Regions from separate parts of the Cupriavidus sp. P-10 genome, predicted to be linked through region 3. Evidence: predicted binding sites of a transcription regulator. Region 3 holds the regulator's gene; each other region holds the start of a gene.

Region 1 (4,175 bases), on a different replicon from region 3:
CGCATGGTGCTGGGCTCGGTCTCGGAGCACGTCGTCAGCAAGACGGTTCGCCCCGTACTGCTCGTTAGGCAGCAGTCGGGCAACGATACGCCCTGACCGTTCGGTTCCAGTCCGCGGACACCCAACAATTCGTTCGGAGTAACGCAAATGCAGGTTTCAAGAAGCCTTGGCGTCGGCCTGTCGTCGCTGGCGATTGCCGTTGCGGCGGTCGGTTGCGCCGCTCGCGCTACGCCCGCTGGCGCTGACGTGCAGATCATGGAGCAGCACGGCGTCTCCTACGTTTCGGGTGGAGACGATGACGCTGGCTTTCAAAGCATGCTGGCCATCGCCGCGCGTTTCAATGTACGGCTGACGATGGTGGATGCCGGGCGCGGCAACCCGCTGGACGGTGCCACGGTGGTCGTGGCCAGCCAGGAGGGTCGCGCCGTGCTGCAAACTACCGCCAGCGGGCCGCTGTTCTACATGCGACTCAAGCCAGGTACCTATCGGGTCGCGGTGAGCTACCAAGGGCGGAACCAGATGCGCGACATCGTCGTCGCTGGCGAGCCGCTCGACATGACGTTCCGGCTGCAGGTCAATACGCTCGAGGACGACTGGCTGCTCTGCGGCACAACACCCTGTCCGCGTCGCTGAGCCCGCAGCCTGACAGTGTCGCCGCGGGCCGAAAACGCGCAAGTTCGCGGCGGTTCAGGACGCCTCGAAAGAGGAGCGACCGAGCCGCAAGAAGCGCTCACGTCTGGTTTGGGGACAACCAGGCGGGACGCTCGGCGTGGGCAGGCCTGGAGTCCGCGAACCGCAACGCCTGCACGAAGTCATCGATCTCGGCGGCGGTATCGCCGCTCAGCACGTCTCGTTCGAGCAGCACGAGTGCCGGCGCGGGTGTCTTTCCCGTGAGTTTGCCTATCTCCGCCTCTGCCTGGAAGCCCCCGAGCGATGCCATGACACAGATTGCCGACACGCGCGCGGCTAGCGGCGGCTTGGCGACGCTGGCGGCCAGAAAGCTGCGCATCGGGGCCGCCAGCCTGCCCATCCATACCGGTGCCAGGACCACGATATGCTCGCAGCGATCGAGGGTCGGGCCGTCGTAGCGGTACTCGACCTGGCGGTGAAAGAGGTTATCGATAACGGACCGGATGTCGCCAAGGATCCCGGCGCGGCTTTTCACGTCGGCGACCTCGGCCAGTGGCCATCCGGTCCGCGCGGCAACGGCCTCTGCCACCTGGCGTACGGTGCCGGTGCGGGAGTAATAAACAATCGCGGTTTGGGTCATCACGGGGCTCCGGTCAAGTTGGCAGCGGACGTCGCTGCTTCTGCAGCGTAGGTCTTGCGTGGCGGCCGCCATTGATGCGCATCAACTGGGACATATGCCCGCCCGCCGCGGCGGTTGGAGCATCGTGCAGCGGCTTTGACACGTATCAACAGCAGTTGCGCCGGTTGCTCTACGCTGCATTAGACAAGTCCAGACCCGAGCCACCACAGACTCCTATCACCGGAGAAGCCGCTATGTACCAGCGCATCCTTGTCGCCATGGACGGCGGCGCCGCATCGGAGCTTGCCCTGGAACAGGCCATGATCATCGCGCTCGCCGCCAACGCGGAAGTGGAGGTGGTCCATGTGGTCGATGACCGCAGCCCGTTCCTGGATGTCAGCAACCTGGATCCGGTGAGATTGATAGAGGACCTCACGACGGCGGGCGAAAGCGTCCTCGCGGCTGCCGCCAGCAGGCTTGCCGCGGCGGGCATTCGCCACGTAACGCGGCTGCTGGGCAAGCCGATGGCCGAGGGCGACGTTGCTACCACGATCGCGGCCGAAGCCAATGGCTGGGACGCCGATCTCGTTGTGATGGGTACGCACGGCCGCCGGGGAGTGCGGCGACTCGTCATGGGCAGCGTCGCGCGAAGCGTGATCACCCTCGCCGTCGCGCCCGTCCTGCTTGTTCGCGCCGAGGAGGCGTAGCAGGCGAACAGACTTTGGAGGGCATTACCCCAGAGAGCTATGCATAAAATCGACTTTGCCGGCGAGATGCCGGATTATTGCCCGACCGGACCAAGCCTGCAGTGTGCCGCGAAGGTGGACGGCTTGCCGGCAACCTATAAGATCACTGCCGAGGCGCTTGAGGATCATTTCGGCGCGCGCTCGTACCGCAGTGAAGATTTGCTGCCGGCATTCATGAGCAACCGCAACGACATTGAACGCGTTGCGGGAGCGCTGTTCGAGATGACAGGTGAGCAGCACATCGTGCTGCACAGCGGTCATGTCCGCTTCGCGGTGTGAAGCGCACGTGGTGGCCGGCGGCGGCCGGTGCGCGCCCCACAGGAGGTCACCCATGAAAAATCGCTTGCAGTCATGCACCCCGGCAAGACAGCCAGGATGGCGCAGGCTTGCCGCCTGCGCGTTGGTGCCGTTATGCGCAGCGTGTAGCGCCGTACCGGACCCGTTGCGGCCACCGAAGCCGCGCACGCTCGCGTTGGCGTCAGGCGGCCCGGTGCAACCCGTACCTGATGTGCCCGCCAATGGCCTCTCATGCTCGCCTGGCCGCCCCGCTCAGTCGTAGCGCAGGTCAATGCCAACCGGCGCTCGCTCTATGGGAATCATAGTGGCGCGCACCAGAGCGGTAGTGGTGGTGCCAGCGGTATCGCCTATGGCGCGGACAGGAAGGTGGCTTGATGCACGACAAATCCGGGGCGGGGTGGCGATATAGATTTAAGCAAAGCCCCGTTCGGGGCTGCCTGATGGAGACAATCCATGGACTACGCAACGATCCTGGTTCATCTCGACGCCAGCCGCCGTGTGTACGACCGGCTGAACCTCGCCACCCAGCTGGCGCTGGAGTTCCAATCCACGCTGGTCGGCCTGCTTGCCGTCGGCAAGCCGGATCCCACCGCCGTGCGCTACCTAGTGGACGGCGACCGCTATCTCGCCTCCTACAACGAATGGCAGCATCAGGTCGGCGAGGGGGCCCGCCATGCCCTGATGGGCGCGACGGACGAGATAGCCGTCAATACGGAATGGCGGGCGCCGGACTGGGCCACGGCGGCGACGGTCCAGGCAGAGGCACATCGGGCGGATCTTGTCATCCTCGGACAGCACGATCCCACTGATGATGCCGCCTACGCTGAGCCCGGCTTTGTTGAATCCATCGTGCTGCAATGTGGGCGGCCGGTGCTGGTGGTCCCGTATGCGGGCCGGTTCCCGAGCGTTGGCAAGAACGTCATGGTGGCGTGGAACGGCAGCCGCGAGTCGGCGCGCGCCATCTGCGATGCGCTCCCGCTTCTGCAGCGCGCAGGCACCGTGGAAGTGGTTTCGTGGACACCATCGAGCGTTCTGAAGGGGCCTTGGGTGTCGCCGCCTCAGTATGCCGTGGACTGGCTGGCTCGGTATGGCGTGGAAGCGCAGCTGTGCACGCTTTCGGCGGGAGACGGCGATGACGTGGGCCAGATGTTGCTCTCACACGCCGCAGACCGAAATGCTGACCTGATCGTCATGGGCGCCTACGGGCACAGCCGGGTGCATGAGCTGGTCCTTGGCGGTGTCACCCGCACGCTGCTCGAGTCGATGACAGTGCCGGTACTGATGTCGCACTGATTTTGCCGCAGCGCCTCGGCGATGCGATGAAGGGAAGTGCGGTGCGGCGGCTGCTACGGAGCGGGATGGTAGGGCAAGTGCGGGAACGGAATCGGAGTAGCCTCAGGCCTACTAGCGGGACAGAGAGCCAGACAGGGCAGCAAGGTACCGGCCGTTCGCTGTCAATACTGAGGAGCGTGTCGCTCAATGGAATCCGATGAACGATGACAACGGAACACTCCGCCAGCTTGCGCAGGGTTTCTGGAGTGAGTTTCTTAGGCGTCGGCCGGCATTTCCCGTGTCCGACGGCATGTTTCCATTCGAGCCGGCTACCCGTGACCGGTACATCGAAGTTCACGCCAGGACTTATTCTGTCTGGCGAGCTCGGGCGATAAAGGCCAGCTTTTCTACCGAGGATTTCTTCCGCGCGTGCATTCGCGTACGCGCGGCGATGTACTGATCGCTCCCCAATGGTACGGTGTGCCGGTCCGTGCCCCCCAGGTTCTGTCTTCCGGAGACACACTTCAACGCAATTGGCAGTGGTCGACCAGAAACTGTCCGCCGCCACCCCTTTTATCCGGCAGTTTGCCCGGTCGCAAAGTGCTAGGCGC
Region 2 (4,175 bases), 1.5 Mb from region 3:
CGCGAACAGGTTGTTGGTGGCCACGCCGCCGCGCGGGTTTTCCGGCTGGATGGTGCCGCCGCCCGACAGCACCCCCGCCAGCAGTTCCGCCACCACGCCGAGCGCATAGCCCTTGTGCAGGCCGAACGGCAGCAGCGCGCCGGGTTCTTCGCCGAACATGGTCGAGGCGTCGGTGGTGGGGTTGCCTTCGGCGTCGATGATGCTGTTCTCGGGCGCGGCCTCGCCTTTCTCGGCCAGCACGCGCGCCTTGTTGATGGCGATCGCGCTGGTGGCCATGTCGACCACGATGGGCGGGCGGCCGTTCGGCATGGGGCCGGCGAAACACAGCGGGTTGGTGGTCAGGCGCGCGACGCGGCCGCCATACGGTGCCACTACCGGCGGCCGGTTGGTCACGTTGGTGAAGCTCAGCAGCACGAAACCCGCCGCCGCCACCAGCTCGCCGTAGTGCCCCATGCGGCCCAGGTGGTGCGAATGGCGCAGCGTGACGATGCAATGGCCGTGCTCGCGCACGCGCTCGATGGCGGCCTGCATCACGGTCTTGCCCACGTGCTGGCCGAAGCCGCGGTGGCCGTCGAACACCATCAGCGAGCCCCGGTCCAGCGCGCAGGTGGCGCGGCCTTCGCGGTTGACGTTGTTGGTCTCGATCGCCTTGCGGTAGTTGGGCAGGATCGAGATGCCGTGGCTGGCGTAGCCGCAGCGGTCGGCTTCGACCAGGTGCTCGGCGACGTCGTCGGCGATGTCCTCGGGTACCGACTGTGCCACCAGCAGGTCGCGGGCAAAACGGCGGGCGGAATCCAGGGAGATTTTCATCATGGCCTCCTTAACGGCTGTCTTATACCCAGCCCAGCCAGCGCCAGTAAGTCGCCGCGAACAGCAGCATCAGGCCGTAGCCGATGATGGTGACCGGGATGCCGATGCGCGCGAACTGGCGGCCGTTGAAGGTATCGGTGCCCAGGCACACCATGTTCTGCGGCGCGTTGATCGGCAGGATAAAGCCGAAGCTGACGGTAAAGCCCAGCAGCATGGTGATGCCGACGCGGTTGATGTCGCCGGGCAGGGTCTGCAGTACCGAGATCAGGATCGGCAGCAGCGCCGCGGTGAGCGCGGTGGCGCTGGCAAAGCCCAGGTGGATCAGGATCAGGAACGCCGCCAGGATGGCGAACACCATCACCGCACCCTGCGTGGCCAGGCCCGAGTGCGTGACCACGAATTCGCCCAGCCACTGGCCGGCCTTGGTCGACAACAACGCGGTGCCCAAGCTGATGCCGACGCCGAACACGATCAGCGTGCCCCACGGCGTGCGCTGCTGCATGGTCTTCCAGTCCATCACGCCGATGCGCGGCAGCATCAGGATCACCAGGCCGACAAAGGTCACCGTGGCGGTATCGAAGCTGTGCAGCTTGCCCTCGGTGGCCCAGAACAGCAGCAGGCCGATCGACACCGCGGCCAGGCGCTTCTGCGGGCCGGTCATCGGGCCCAGTTCGGACAGCTCGCGCTGCACCGCTTCCTTGCCGCCGGGGATGGCTTCGGTCTCGGGCGGCAGCAGCCAGCGCACCAGGAAGTACAGCACCACCGACATGACGATGGCCCACGGCGCGCCGGCGATCAGCCACTGCAGCCAGGTGATCCGCTCACCGAGCAGCTTGTCCATGAAGCCCACGGTCAGCAGGTTCTGCGCGGCGGCGGTCTGGATGCCGACGTTCCAGATGCTGGTGGCCTGCGCCACCGTGATCATGATGCCGGCGGCGATATTCGACTTCTTGTCGACACCGAACGCGGCGATCACGCCCATCATGATCGGCACCACGCACGCGCTGCGCGCGGTGGCGCTCGGCACCACCAGGCTCAGCGCGATGGTGACGGCGACCGTGCCGATCAGGATGCGGCGCGTGCTGGTGCCGATGGCCGACAGCGTCACCAGCGCGATGCGCCGGTCCAGCCCGGTCACGGTCATCGCCGCGGAGATGAACAGCGCGGCGGCCACCAGCGCGAGCGCCGTGTTGGAGAAGCCGGCCAGCGCCATGCCCAGCGCCCGGGAGGTGCCGTACTGCACGCTGGGGTCGCTGACCGTCGGCGCAAAGCCGATCAGCCCGGCCATCAGCGAGGTGATCATGATCGCGCTGGCCTCGTACGAGACCGCCTCGGTGATCCACACCACGATGGCGAAGGCGAGGATGGCCAGCATGCGCTGGCCGGCTATGGTCAGTCCTTCCGGCTGCGGGATCGCGAGTACGCCAAGCAGCACGGCGACGGCGAGGAACAGGCCCCAGTGCAGCGCCATCCTGGGCGCGGCGGCGCTGGCGGTTGCCGCGGTCGCGGGCGCCGTGGGGGGAGCCGGGGAGGCAGGTGAAGCCGGGGAGGCAGGTGAAGCGTGAGAGGTATCGGGCATCGCCGTCATCCTTGTGTTGATGATCCTCGTCGGATACCTCGACGCGGCGTGCTGGCGATCGGTGCGGCAGGCCGGCAACTTTGCCGGCGGGGCATTGTCGGTCGCGAGGCTGCATCCGCGTCGGGCTTGCTCTAGCGGCCCGGCTTCTGGCCTGGCCGCCGCGTTCGACATGATAGGAATTGTCCGGGCCGGCGGTGGGCGATGTCGAGGCTCCGACTCGCTTCATTGCGCCGACAATGATTCAGATCAAGTTTAGTTTCGAGCGACGGATTTTTGCGGCGGCTTCGCTATCCCATCTATAAAGGCCGGCGCTACAAGGCGTGGCGGGCGTGGCGTGGCGATGAGGGCGCACGCGCCACCGCGCCCGGCCAGCCGGGTGATGCATGCGCCGGTGTGATCTGAAATAATTGGAGCCGATGATGAAGGTTTTAGTACGCGGGCTGAAGGCAGGACTCAGCGCAGCGGCGCTGCGCAAGGCATTGGCACAATACGCCAGCATCCGCTCGGTCGAGCTGGTCGAGGCCGGCGACCCGAAGCGCCCGTGGGCCTGGGTCGATATCGACGCCGGCGCACTGGCGGTGTGGAAGCTGGTGGCGCGGCTGGACCGGCGCTATATCGCCGGCAGCCACCTGCGCTGGTATGTGCCGGCCTATCGCGGCCGCTGACGCTGCCAGGTGCGACGCCCGCATCGACAAGAACATTCAGGGAGCAACAATGAACAAGTGGTTCCGATGGGCGTTTCCGCAGGCCCAGGCAATCGTGTCGCCAGGACCGGCGGCAGTGGAGAGCATGAACGGCAACGCCGCACTGGCATTCGACACCATCAGCAATGCGCGCGACCTTGGCGGGCTGCGCGGCGCCGCCGGACGGCGCGTGCGCAACGGCCGGCTGTACCGCAGCGGCAACCCGGCGCTGGCCAGCACGGCCGACCTGGACCGGCTGCATGCGCTCGATCTCGACACGGTGGTCGACTTCCGTTCGTCCGGCGAGAAGTCGCCGGACGAAGCCGCCTTCGGCGCGCGCTTCAACTGGGTGGCGGTGCCGGTGCTCGATGGCAGCATGGCGATGGACGTGCTGATGCCGCGCCTGCGCACCAGCACGCCGGCGCAGATCGACGGCTTCATGCTTGACGTCTACCGCGATTTCCCGGTGCGCTACCGCGACGCCTTCGCCGGCTTCATGCAGACCGCGCAGCAGGGCAAGACGCTGCTGTTCCACTGCACCGCGGGCAAGGACCGCACCGGTTTTGCCTCGCTGTTGCTGCTGTCGGCGCTGGGCGTGGCGCAGGACGATATCCTCGCCAACTACCTGGAATCGAACCAGCGCAATGCCCGCTTCAACGAGACCGCGCTGGCGCGCATGGCGCAGCTGGGCGTGAGCGCCGAGGCCATGATGCCGCTGCTCGAAGTCCGCGCCAGCTATCTGGATGCCTCGCTGCAGGCGATCGAGCAGGGTTGGGGCAGCGTCGACAACTACCTGGGCGACGCGCTTGCCGTCGACGTCGCGCAGCTGCGCGCGCACTACCTGGAAGACTGACGCGCCGCCTCGCTCAAAGTCCGAATGCCCTGAAGCCCTGAAGCATTAAAGCCGCCCGCATTCGCGCAGGATGCGGGCGGTACTCAGCGCGATCATCCCTTCTTCATCGGTCGGCAGCACCAGCACCGGCACGCGGCTTCAGCCCGGATTCGCCATAGAGCATCGACTGGATCTCGGCCGGCTTATACCGAGACCTCACCGCCGGTGCCTTGCACCGCGCCACGTCGGCTGCTAGGCTTTATTTTAGTTG
Region 3 (4,175 bases):
ATGAAACACTGTACGAGGTCCGCCGCAAGATCTATCCGCGCTCGGTCACGGGCGCATTCTCCAGTTGGCGTGTCTGGCTGGTCCTCTTCACCCAGCTGATTTACTACGGCACGCCCTGGCTCCAGTGGAACGGACGCCAGGCCGTGCTGTTCGACCTTGGCGAACGCAAGTTCTATATCTTCGGGCTGGTGCTGTGGCCGCAGGATGTCATCTACCTCGCCGTGCTGCTGGTCATTTCGGCGCTGGCGCTGTTCTTGTTCACGGCAATTGCCGGGCGGCTGTTTTGCGGCTATGCCTGTCCACAGACGGTCTATACCGAGATATTCATGTGGATCGAGCGGCGGATCGAGGGCGACCGGATCGCGCGCATCCGCCTGGATGGCGATCCCTGGAGCCTGCGCAAGCTGCGCCTCAAGGCCACCAAGCACTTCCTGTGGGTACTGATCGCCCTGTGGACTGGGTTCACCTTCATCGGCTACTTCGCGCCGATTCGTGAACTTGGCGGCGAGCTGGCGAGTTTGTCGCTGGGCCCGTGGCAGACGTTCTGGATGCTGTTCTACGCGTTTGCCACCTGGGGCAACGCGGGCTTCATGCGCGAGCAGGTATGCAAGTACATGTGCCCGTACGCGCGTTTCCAGAGCGTGATGGTCGACCGCGACACCTATGTCGTTACCTACGACATCGGCCGGGGCGAGCCGCGTGGCAGCCGTTCGCGCAAGACCGATCATCGCCAGGCGGGCCTGGGCGATTGCGTCAACTGCAGCATTTGCGTCCAGGTGTGCCCGACCGGCATCGACATCCGCGACGGCCTGCAGTATGAATGCATCGGCTGCGGTGCCTGCATCGACGCCTGCGACCAGGTCATGGACAAGATGTCCTATCCGCGCGGCCTGATCCGGTACACGTCGGAAAATGCCATGCGCAAGGCGCTGTCGGCGGCAGCGTCGCGCAAGCGCTTGATGCGCCCGCGTGTCATCATCTATTCGGTGGTGTGGGTTGCGCTGCTTGCGGGCTTCGTCGCTTCGATCGCGCTGCGCACGCCGCTGAAGGTGGACATCATCCGCGACCGCGGCGCGTTGGGCCGGGAAGTCGAGGGCCGCTGGATCGAGAACGTCTATCGCCTGCAGCTGATCAACACGACTGAAGGGCCGATGCACATCAGCGTGCGAGCCGACAGCGACGAGTTGAAAAACCTGACGGTCGAATACGACAAGCAGGCCGAGTCGCTGGCGCCGACGTCGAACCGGCTGTTGCCGATCCGCATACGCGTGCCGATCGAATACGCCGCGCAAGGCACGCACAAGATCCGCGTGACGGTGACCAGCGAAGCAACTGAGCGGGGCAGCGCCGAGATCCGGCAAACCACCAGCTTTATCGTGCCGCGCGACCTGTGACGCCAGGCGCTCGGTGCAGAACTTAAGGGGGCATGATGAATCAGCAAGGCAATCCGTGGTGGAAGGAGCCGTGGCCGTGGCTGTTGATGAGCGGCCCGCTGGTCGCGATGGTGGCGTGCGGCGTCACCATCTGGCTTGCGTCGTCGCATCCTGACATGCCGGTGCAGGGCGCGGCGCGTCATGGACTGGTGGTCGAGAAGGCGGAGGCAGTGCGGCCTCAGCCGAGCGCAGCGAGGCAGCCATGAGGTTGCGCTGGCTGATGTGGGTCTTGTGGCCGGGGTTCCTGATGGCGGGCTTCGCCACCGCGACGGTGTTCTCGGTCGTGGATCCCGGTGACCTGAAGTTCTTCGGGCATCCGATCGAGGCGTCGCGCGAATCGATCTATACGATGAGCTTCCTGCTGGCGTGGATATTCTGCGCGCTGTCCAGCGGCCTGACGCTGTACACGATGCCGACGCGGCTTAGCGATACCGACGAGCTGGAGTGAAGGGCGATGCTTGCGCCGCCCTGTGCGGCGCAAGCGCAATGCGGTGTGGTGTGGCGTGGGGAAGGGTCAGCAGCTACGGCTGTAGAGCTGCTTGATGCCGGCGAGATCCACCAGCTTCACGTGGCGCTGGCGAATCTGGATCAGGCCGGCTTCAGCGAAGCGCGAGAACAGGCGGCTGACGGTTTCCAGTTTCAGGCCCAGGTAGCTGCCGATTTCCTCGCGGCTCATGCGCATCACGAATTCGGTCGACGAGTACCCGCGTGCCGAAAGGCGCTCCGACAGGTTGATCAGGAACGCGGCCAGGCGCTCTTCGGCGCGCATCGAGCCGAGTGTCACCAGCATCAGCTGGTCGTGCGTGATTTCCTTGCCCATCAGCCGCAGGAACTGGTGCTGCAGCGAAGGCAGGTCTGCGGACAGGGTCTGGAGGTCACCAAGGCGGACTACGCAGACTTCGGTATCTTCCAGCGCGGTCGCGTCAGAGGCATGCTGCATTTCCCCCAGGCCGTCGAGTCCGACGATCTCGCCTGGCAGATGGAAACCGGTAATCTGTGAACGGCCGTCTTCGGTCGTGACGTGCGTCTTGAGCGTGCCGAAGCGAACGGCATAAACCGCGGTGAGGGGATCGCCCATGCGATACAAGGTCTCACCCTTATGGACCCGGATGCGTTCCTGCACCAGCGTGTCCATCTTGGTAAGGTCTTGCTGGGACATGCCAACCGGAAGGCACAGTTGCCCCATCGCGCATGTGGAGCAACGGGGCGACATTTCGGTGATTGGAATGGAGGTAAGCAATTGGAACCTGCAAGATTGGATGCGAGGGCGCGATCAGGACATTTTACCGTGCGATGTGATGCGGCAGGGAGCCAGATTTGACATTTGGTGTGCTAATTAGCGTTTTTATGCTGGCATTGCTGGGCGGCGTGCACTGTGCAGCAATGTGTGGCGGCATCGCGCTGGCAGTCGAACAACCACGTGGCAGCGTTGCGGCCATGACCTTCGTGCGCAGCCGTGCTGCCTGGGTCGGCGAGTTGCTGGCAATGCACCTGGGCAGGATTTCGACCTACATGATGCTAGGCGCGCTGCTGGGCGCGATCGGCGCCGGCGCGTGGAAGCAGGATTACCTGCCGTTGCAGCGCTGGCTGTTCGGTGCCGGCAGCGCCATGCTGCTGTGGTCGGGCTGGCGCCTGCTGCGCGGCAATGCCTTTACCGTGGCATGGCTGGAGCGGCTGGCGGCGCGGGCTGGCAGTGGCGTGGCGCGGCAGTTGGGCCGGCTAGGCGGCAACATGCCCGCGTTCGTGCGTGCGCATGGGGGCCTTGCCAGGCGCTACGGGGTTGGACTGGCCTGGGGGCTGGTGCCGTGCGGCATGGTCTATGGTGCGCTGACGCTTGCGCTGCTCGCCGGCAATGCCGGTTCCGGCGCACTGGTGATGGGCGTGTTCGGCGTCGGCACGCTGCCCAACCTGCTGGTGCTGTCGGGGCTGTCCGGCTACCTGCGCAGCCTGTCGCGGCGGCGCGCGGTGCGGGTGGGCGCGGGCGTGGCGGTCATGGCGTTCGGGGCCCTTGGCCTGGCGCGCGCGGTGTTGCTGCCACATTCGCTGGCAGAGCAGGGTTTCTGCCTGGTCTTTTGAGGCGCATGGGGCGCGCGGCGCAGCGAATGATGGTTGCGGGCAAGGGCGGGAATGCCATACAATCGCCAACATTGCGGTATCGCGCGGTGTTTTGTAAGCAACGGCGAGCAGCGCCAAGCGGCCTTCCTACCAGAAGGCACGCCCACGGCGGCGGGAAGCGTTGGTGGTTCGATGCCCGGCCCGGCCCGCGGTCCATCCGGTTCAAAAGATCAAAGCCCGGCTGGCACTGCGGTGTTGGAGATGCCGGCCTTGCTCCCGATACCCGTTTTTCTTGCGTCCGAGGCGTTCAGTTCGCCGACAGCAGCGTCCGGTTTTCGGATGTGCCACGCAAGAGGTTCGCTGACCGGCCCATGGCGGCATGCGAACGATCTCCTGCCGGAGTGACCCGGCAACTCGATGCAAAGAATGGAAGTGCACGGCTTGGATGCAGCAGGTATCCGGGTGAGCTGCGCAATGAGATGGCGATGGCATTGGCGTCGCTGTATCCAAAATCTCCGGTGCCCCGGATCCGTCCGGGAGCAGGTGCAAAGACAGGCTGCACACCATCAACATGAATACCCAAGAGGCGAAGATCGTCCTCGAGACGGCGCTGATCTGCGCGCAGGAACCTTTGCGCGTCAATGATCTGCGACGGCTGTTCGCCGACGATGTCGGCGCGGACACCGT
Region 4 (4,175 bases), on a different replicon from region 3:
ATCCACAGGTCGTCGAAGGCATCCTGCATGCGGCGATGGCTTTCCTCGGTGCCATCGCCCAGGCGCACCACCAGGTCGGCGCTGCGGCGCACGTGGTAGGTGACTTCCTTGAGCGACTTGGCGGCGATCTCTGCGATGCGCGCATCGGTCGAACGCTGCAGCGCTTCGAGCTGGAAGTAGTGCCACGTATCGAACAGGAACTGGCGCGCCAGCGTATCGGCATAGCTGCCGTTGGGCTGCTCCACCAGCAGCAGGTTGCGGAACTGGTGCGCGTCGCGCAGGTAGGCGAGCTGGTCGGCGGTGCGGCCGGCGCCCTCCACTTCGGCGGCATAGCCCAGCCACAGGCGGGTCTGGCCGACCAGGTCGAGCGCGACGTTGGTCAGCGCGATGTCCTCTTCCAGCGCGGGGCCATGGCCGCACCATTCCGACAGGCGCTGGCCAAGCACCAGCGTGGAATCGCCAAGGCGCAGCAAAAATTCGAGCTTGTTGTCCATGGTCCGGGCCGTATCAGATGTGCTTGACCGCTTCCGGCATCGGGAAGAACGTCGGGTGGCGGTAGACCTTGCTGTTGGCGGGTTCGAACAGCGGGCCCTTGTCGCCGGGGCTGCTGGCCATCACGTCGCCGGCCTTCACCACCCAGACGCTGACGCCTTCATTGCGGCGCGTGTAGACGTCGCGGGCGTTGTTGATCGCCATTTCGCCGTCCGGCGCGTGCAGGCTGCCCACGTGCTTGTGGGCCAGGCCGTGCTGGCTGCGGATAAAGATCTCCCAAAGCGGCCACTCTTTCATGGCAACCTCCTGTGTAAAGCGAATCGATGTAGGGGCGGCGCGCTGCGCCGCGGGGATCAGGCTGCGGCTTGCTGCGCCTGCGGGGCCTGCTTTTGGGCGTGGGCCACCAGCGCGTCGCGGAACCATGCGCCGTCGTCCCAGGCCTTGACGCGGGTGCGCAGGCGGTCGCGGTTGCACGGGCCGTTGCCCTGGATCACGTTGTAGAACTCGGACCAGTCGATCTCGCCGAAGTCATGGTGGCCGCGTTCCGCGTTCCACTTCAATTCGGGATCGGGAATGGTCAGGCCGAGGTATTCGGCCTGCGGCACGGTCTGGTCGACCATCTTCTGGCGCAGCTCGTCGTTGGAGAACAGCTTGATGCGCCATTGCATCGATTGCGCGCTGTTGGGCGAATCGCCGTCGGACGGGCCGAACATCATCAGCGCGGGCCACCACCAGCGATTGAGCGCGTCCTGCGCCATCTGCTTCTGCTCGGGCGTGCCGTTGCACAGCTTCAGCAGGATGTCGTAGCCCTGGCGCTGGTGGAACGACTCTTCCTTGCACACGCGCACCATGGCGCGCGCATACGGGCCGTACGAGCAGCGACACAGCGGCACCTGGTTGATGATGGCCGAGCCATCGACCAGCCAGCCGATCATGCCGATATCGGCCCAGGACAGCGTGGGGTAATTGAAGATGCTGGAATACTTGGCCTTGCCCGAATGCAGATCGCCCAGCATCTGGTCGCGCGACACGCCCAGCGTTTCCGCCGCGCTGTACAGATAGAGGCCGTGGCCGGCTTCGTCCTGGATCTTGGCCAGCAGCACGGCCTTGCGCTCCAGCGTGGGCGCACGGGTAACCCAGTTTCCTTCCGGCAGCTGGCCGACGATTTCAGAATGCGCGTGCTGCGAGATCTGGCGGACCAGGGTCTTGCGGTAAGCCTCGGGCATCCAGTCCTTGGCCTCGATCTTGATCCCTTCGTCCACACGTGCCTGGAACGCGCGTTCCTGCGGGTCCATCTCTTCCATCGCGCGGAGCCTTGTTGCTCCCGTCTCCACCAGCTGTGCGTACATGCCTGCTCCGCTTTTGTAGGGGTCCCGCTCGGGGTCTTGATTTGCGTCAATTGCGTCAGTTGCAATGCATGGTAGTGATACAATTTGATTCAAGCAATCGACGAATGTGTATCACTTTCAGGACCCGCGATGGCGACCTCCCCTGACGCAGAACAGCCCTCCCCGCGCATCGCCCGGCTGGCGCGCGGCCTCAAGCTGGGCGCCAACTCCCTGCTGGTGACGCTGTACGGCGACCTGGTGGCGCCGCGGCCGCAGGCGGTGTGGCTGGGGAGCCTGATCCGCCTCGCGGCGCCATTCGGCATCAATGACCGGCTGGTGCGCACGGCCACTTTCCGCCTGACTGCAGACGACTGGCTGGCCGCCACCAGGATCGGGCGGCGCAGCTACTACGGACTGTCGGAAGCCGGCCTGCAACGCGTGTTGCACGCCGGCAAGCGCATCTATGCGGGCGAAGCGCAGGAGTGGGATGGCCGCTGGACGCTGGTGATGGTGCGCGGTGACGTTCGCGCCACTGTGCGGCAGAAGCTGAAGCGGGAATTGCTGTGGGAGGGCTTTGGCGCGATCGCGCCGGGGGTGATGGCGCATCCCAATGCGGACCTTGGGTCGCTGCGCGAGATCATCCAGTCAGCGCGTGCGCAGGACTATGTGGCGGTGATGGAGGCGAGCAGCCTGGAGGCGTTCTCGCTGCGGCCGCTGCAGGCGCTGATGCACCAGACGTTCAAGCTGGGCGACGTGGCCGACGCGTGGCAGGCCTTGTTGAGACGCTTTTCACCGCTGGCCGATGAAGCGGCGGAGTTGGCGCCAGTGGATGCCTTCTTCGTGCGGACGCTGCTGGTGCATGAATACCGGCGCGTGCTGCTGCGCGATCCCAACCTGCCGGAGGCGCTGCTGCCGCAGGATTGGCCGGGGCGGACGGCGCGGGGGATGTGCAGTGGGATGTATGGGGCGTTATTGGAGGGAAGCGAGGAATACCTGCACGGGGTGGTGGAGGTGGCGGATGGAGGGCTGGCCGATGCGTCGAATAAATTGCGCAGGCGGTTCAAGCACGCCTGACACCCCCACGCAGCCCCGCGGTTTGCTCCCCTCTCCAGCGCGCGGGAGAGGGGCGCGTTTGCGAGGGGTGGTGGTACTAGCGCAGGCCTCCGCTTCAGTACGTCTCCAGATGCAGCCGCCCGTCCCGCCTCAGCCCTTCAGCGAGCGATTCCCAATGCAATCCCGCCTGCTGCGCCACGTCCCGCAGCGCCAGCACCACGCCCTCCTCCATGCTCTTCAGCCCGCAGACATAGAAGTACGTATCCGGTGAAGCCAGCAGCGCCGCGAGATCCGCCGCGCGCTCGCGCATCAGGTCCTGCACATAGCGCTTGGGGCTCCCCGGCGTGCGCGAGAACGCCAGGTTGATGTCGATGAAATCCTTGGGCAAGTTCTGCAGCGGCCCGAAGTACGGCAACTCTTCCTTGCTGCGCGCGCCAAAGAACAGCATCAGCTTGCCGCCATCGAACCTGCCGGCCTTGCGCAAGCGGCGACGCCATTCCGTCATCGCCCGCATCGGCGCGCTGCCGGTGCCCGTGCAGATCATCACGATATTCGAGCGCGGGTGGTTGGGCATCAGGAAGCTGGCGCCGAACGGTCCGATCACTTCCACCTTTTCGCCCACCTTCAGGTCGCACATGTAGTTCGATCCGACGCCGCGCACGGGATTGCCGTGGTGGTCCTGCAGCACGCGCTTGATGGTCAGCGACAGGTTGTTGTAGCCCGGCCGCTCGCCGTTGCGCGCGCTGGCGATGGAGTACTGGCGCGCGTGGTGCGGCCGGCCGCTGGCGTCGGTGCCCGGCGGCACGATGCCGATCGACTGGCCCTCAAGCACCGGGAACGGCGTCGCGCCGAAGTCCAGCACGATGTGGTGCGTGTCGTATTCACGGCCGACATCGGTCACGCGCACATTGCCGGTCACCGTGGCGGTAATGGTCTTGTTCGCGGACTTGGCGCCATAGACATTGGTGTAGGCATGGGCGGCGGACCACGGCGGTACGGTGGCGCCGTAGCGCGCGCTGTTAAAGGCATCTTCGCCGGTGCCGGCAAGCGGCGACGTGGCGGGAATCTCCGGCGCCGCGGTCTGCGTCCCGGCGCCGGGTGCCAGGTCGGCCAGCTGCTCGGGCGAGAGCTCTGCGGGCAGCGTGTCCCAGGTCAGCTGCTCTTCGATGCTGTAGACGCGCAGCTTCGGCATGTCGCGCCAGTTGTCGATCGAGCCGGTCGGACACGGGGAAATGCAGGCCATGCACAGGTTGCACTTGTCGGCATCGACCACGTAGTTGCGCGAATCGTGCGTGATCGCGC

The links. Region 3 encodes FNR, which switches genes on or off when oxygen is low (the NO sensors DNR and NnrR bind a similar motif). Its sites were predicted from a motif close to TTGATNNNNATCAA; they were not measured.
Region 1: the regulator FNR is predicted to act here: its motif matches at 1,342-1,355, upstream of CTP10_RS33860 (universal stress protein).
Region 2: the regulator FNR is predicted to act here: its motif matches at 2,626-2,639, upstream of CTP10_RS02945 (DASS family sodium-coupled anion symporter).
Region 4: the regulator FNR is predicted to act here: its motif matches at 1,878-1,891, upstream of paaA (1,2-phenylacetyl-CoA epoxidase subunit PaaA).

Annotation. Positions count from the first base shown of each region.
Region 1 is NZ_AP025172.1:840,793-844,967, reverse strand. Features, by position in the region: gene CTP10_RS33875 (universal stress protein) at 1-96, shown strand, start outside; gene CTP10_RS33870 (carboxypeptidase regulatory-like domain-containing protein) at 148-633, shown strand; gene CTP10_RS33865 (flavodoxin family protein) at 731-1,270, opposite strand; gene CTP10_RS33860 (universal stress protein) at 1,504-1,956, shown strand; gene CTP10_RS33855 (DUF1488 domain-containing protein) at 1,996-2,274, shown strand; gene CTP10_RS33850 (universal stress protein) at 2,746-3,585, shown strand.
Region 2 is NZ_AP025170.1:632,655-636,829, forward strand. Features, by position in the region: gene CTP10_RS02940 (Ldh family oxidoreductase) at 1-810, opposite strand, end outside; gene CTP10_RS02945 (DASS family sodium-coupled anion symporter) at 833-2,389, opposite strand; gene CTP10_RS02950 (RNA-binding protein) at 2,809-3,054, shown strand; gene CTP10_RS02955 (tyrosine-protein phosphatase) at 3,104-3,925, shown strand.
Region 3 is NZ_AP025170.1:2,178,624-2,182,798, reverse strand. Features, by position in the region: gene ccoG (cytochrome c oxidase accessory protein CcoG) at 1-1,394, shown strand, start outside; gene CTP10_RS10055 (FixH family protein) at 1,430-1,639, shown strand; gene CTP10_RS10050 (hypothetical protein) at 1,636-1,881, shown strand; gene fnr (fumarate/nitrate reduction transcriptional regulator Fnr) at 1,948-2,673, opposite strand; gene CTP10_RS10040 (urease accessory protein UreH domain-containing protein) at 2,751-3,509, shown strand; gene scpB (SMC-Scp complex subunit ScpB) at 4,060-4,175, shown strand, end outside.
Region 4 is NZ_AP025171.1:2,280,630-2,284,804, forward strand. Features, by position in the region: gene paaC (1,2-phenylacetyl-CoA epoxidase subunit PaaC) at 1-494, opposite strand, end outside; gene paaB (1,2-phenylacetyl-CoA epoxidase subunit PaaB) at 508-789, opposite strand; gene paaA (1,2-phenylacetyl-CoA epoxidase subunit PaaA) at 846-1,841, opposite strand; gene paaX (phenylacetic acid degradation operon negative regulatory protein PaaX) at 1,971-2,894, shown strand; gene boxA (benzoyl-CoA 2,3-epoxidase subunit BoxA) at 2,989-4,175, opposite strand, start outside.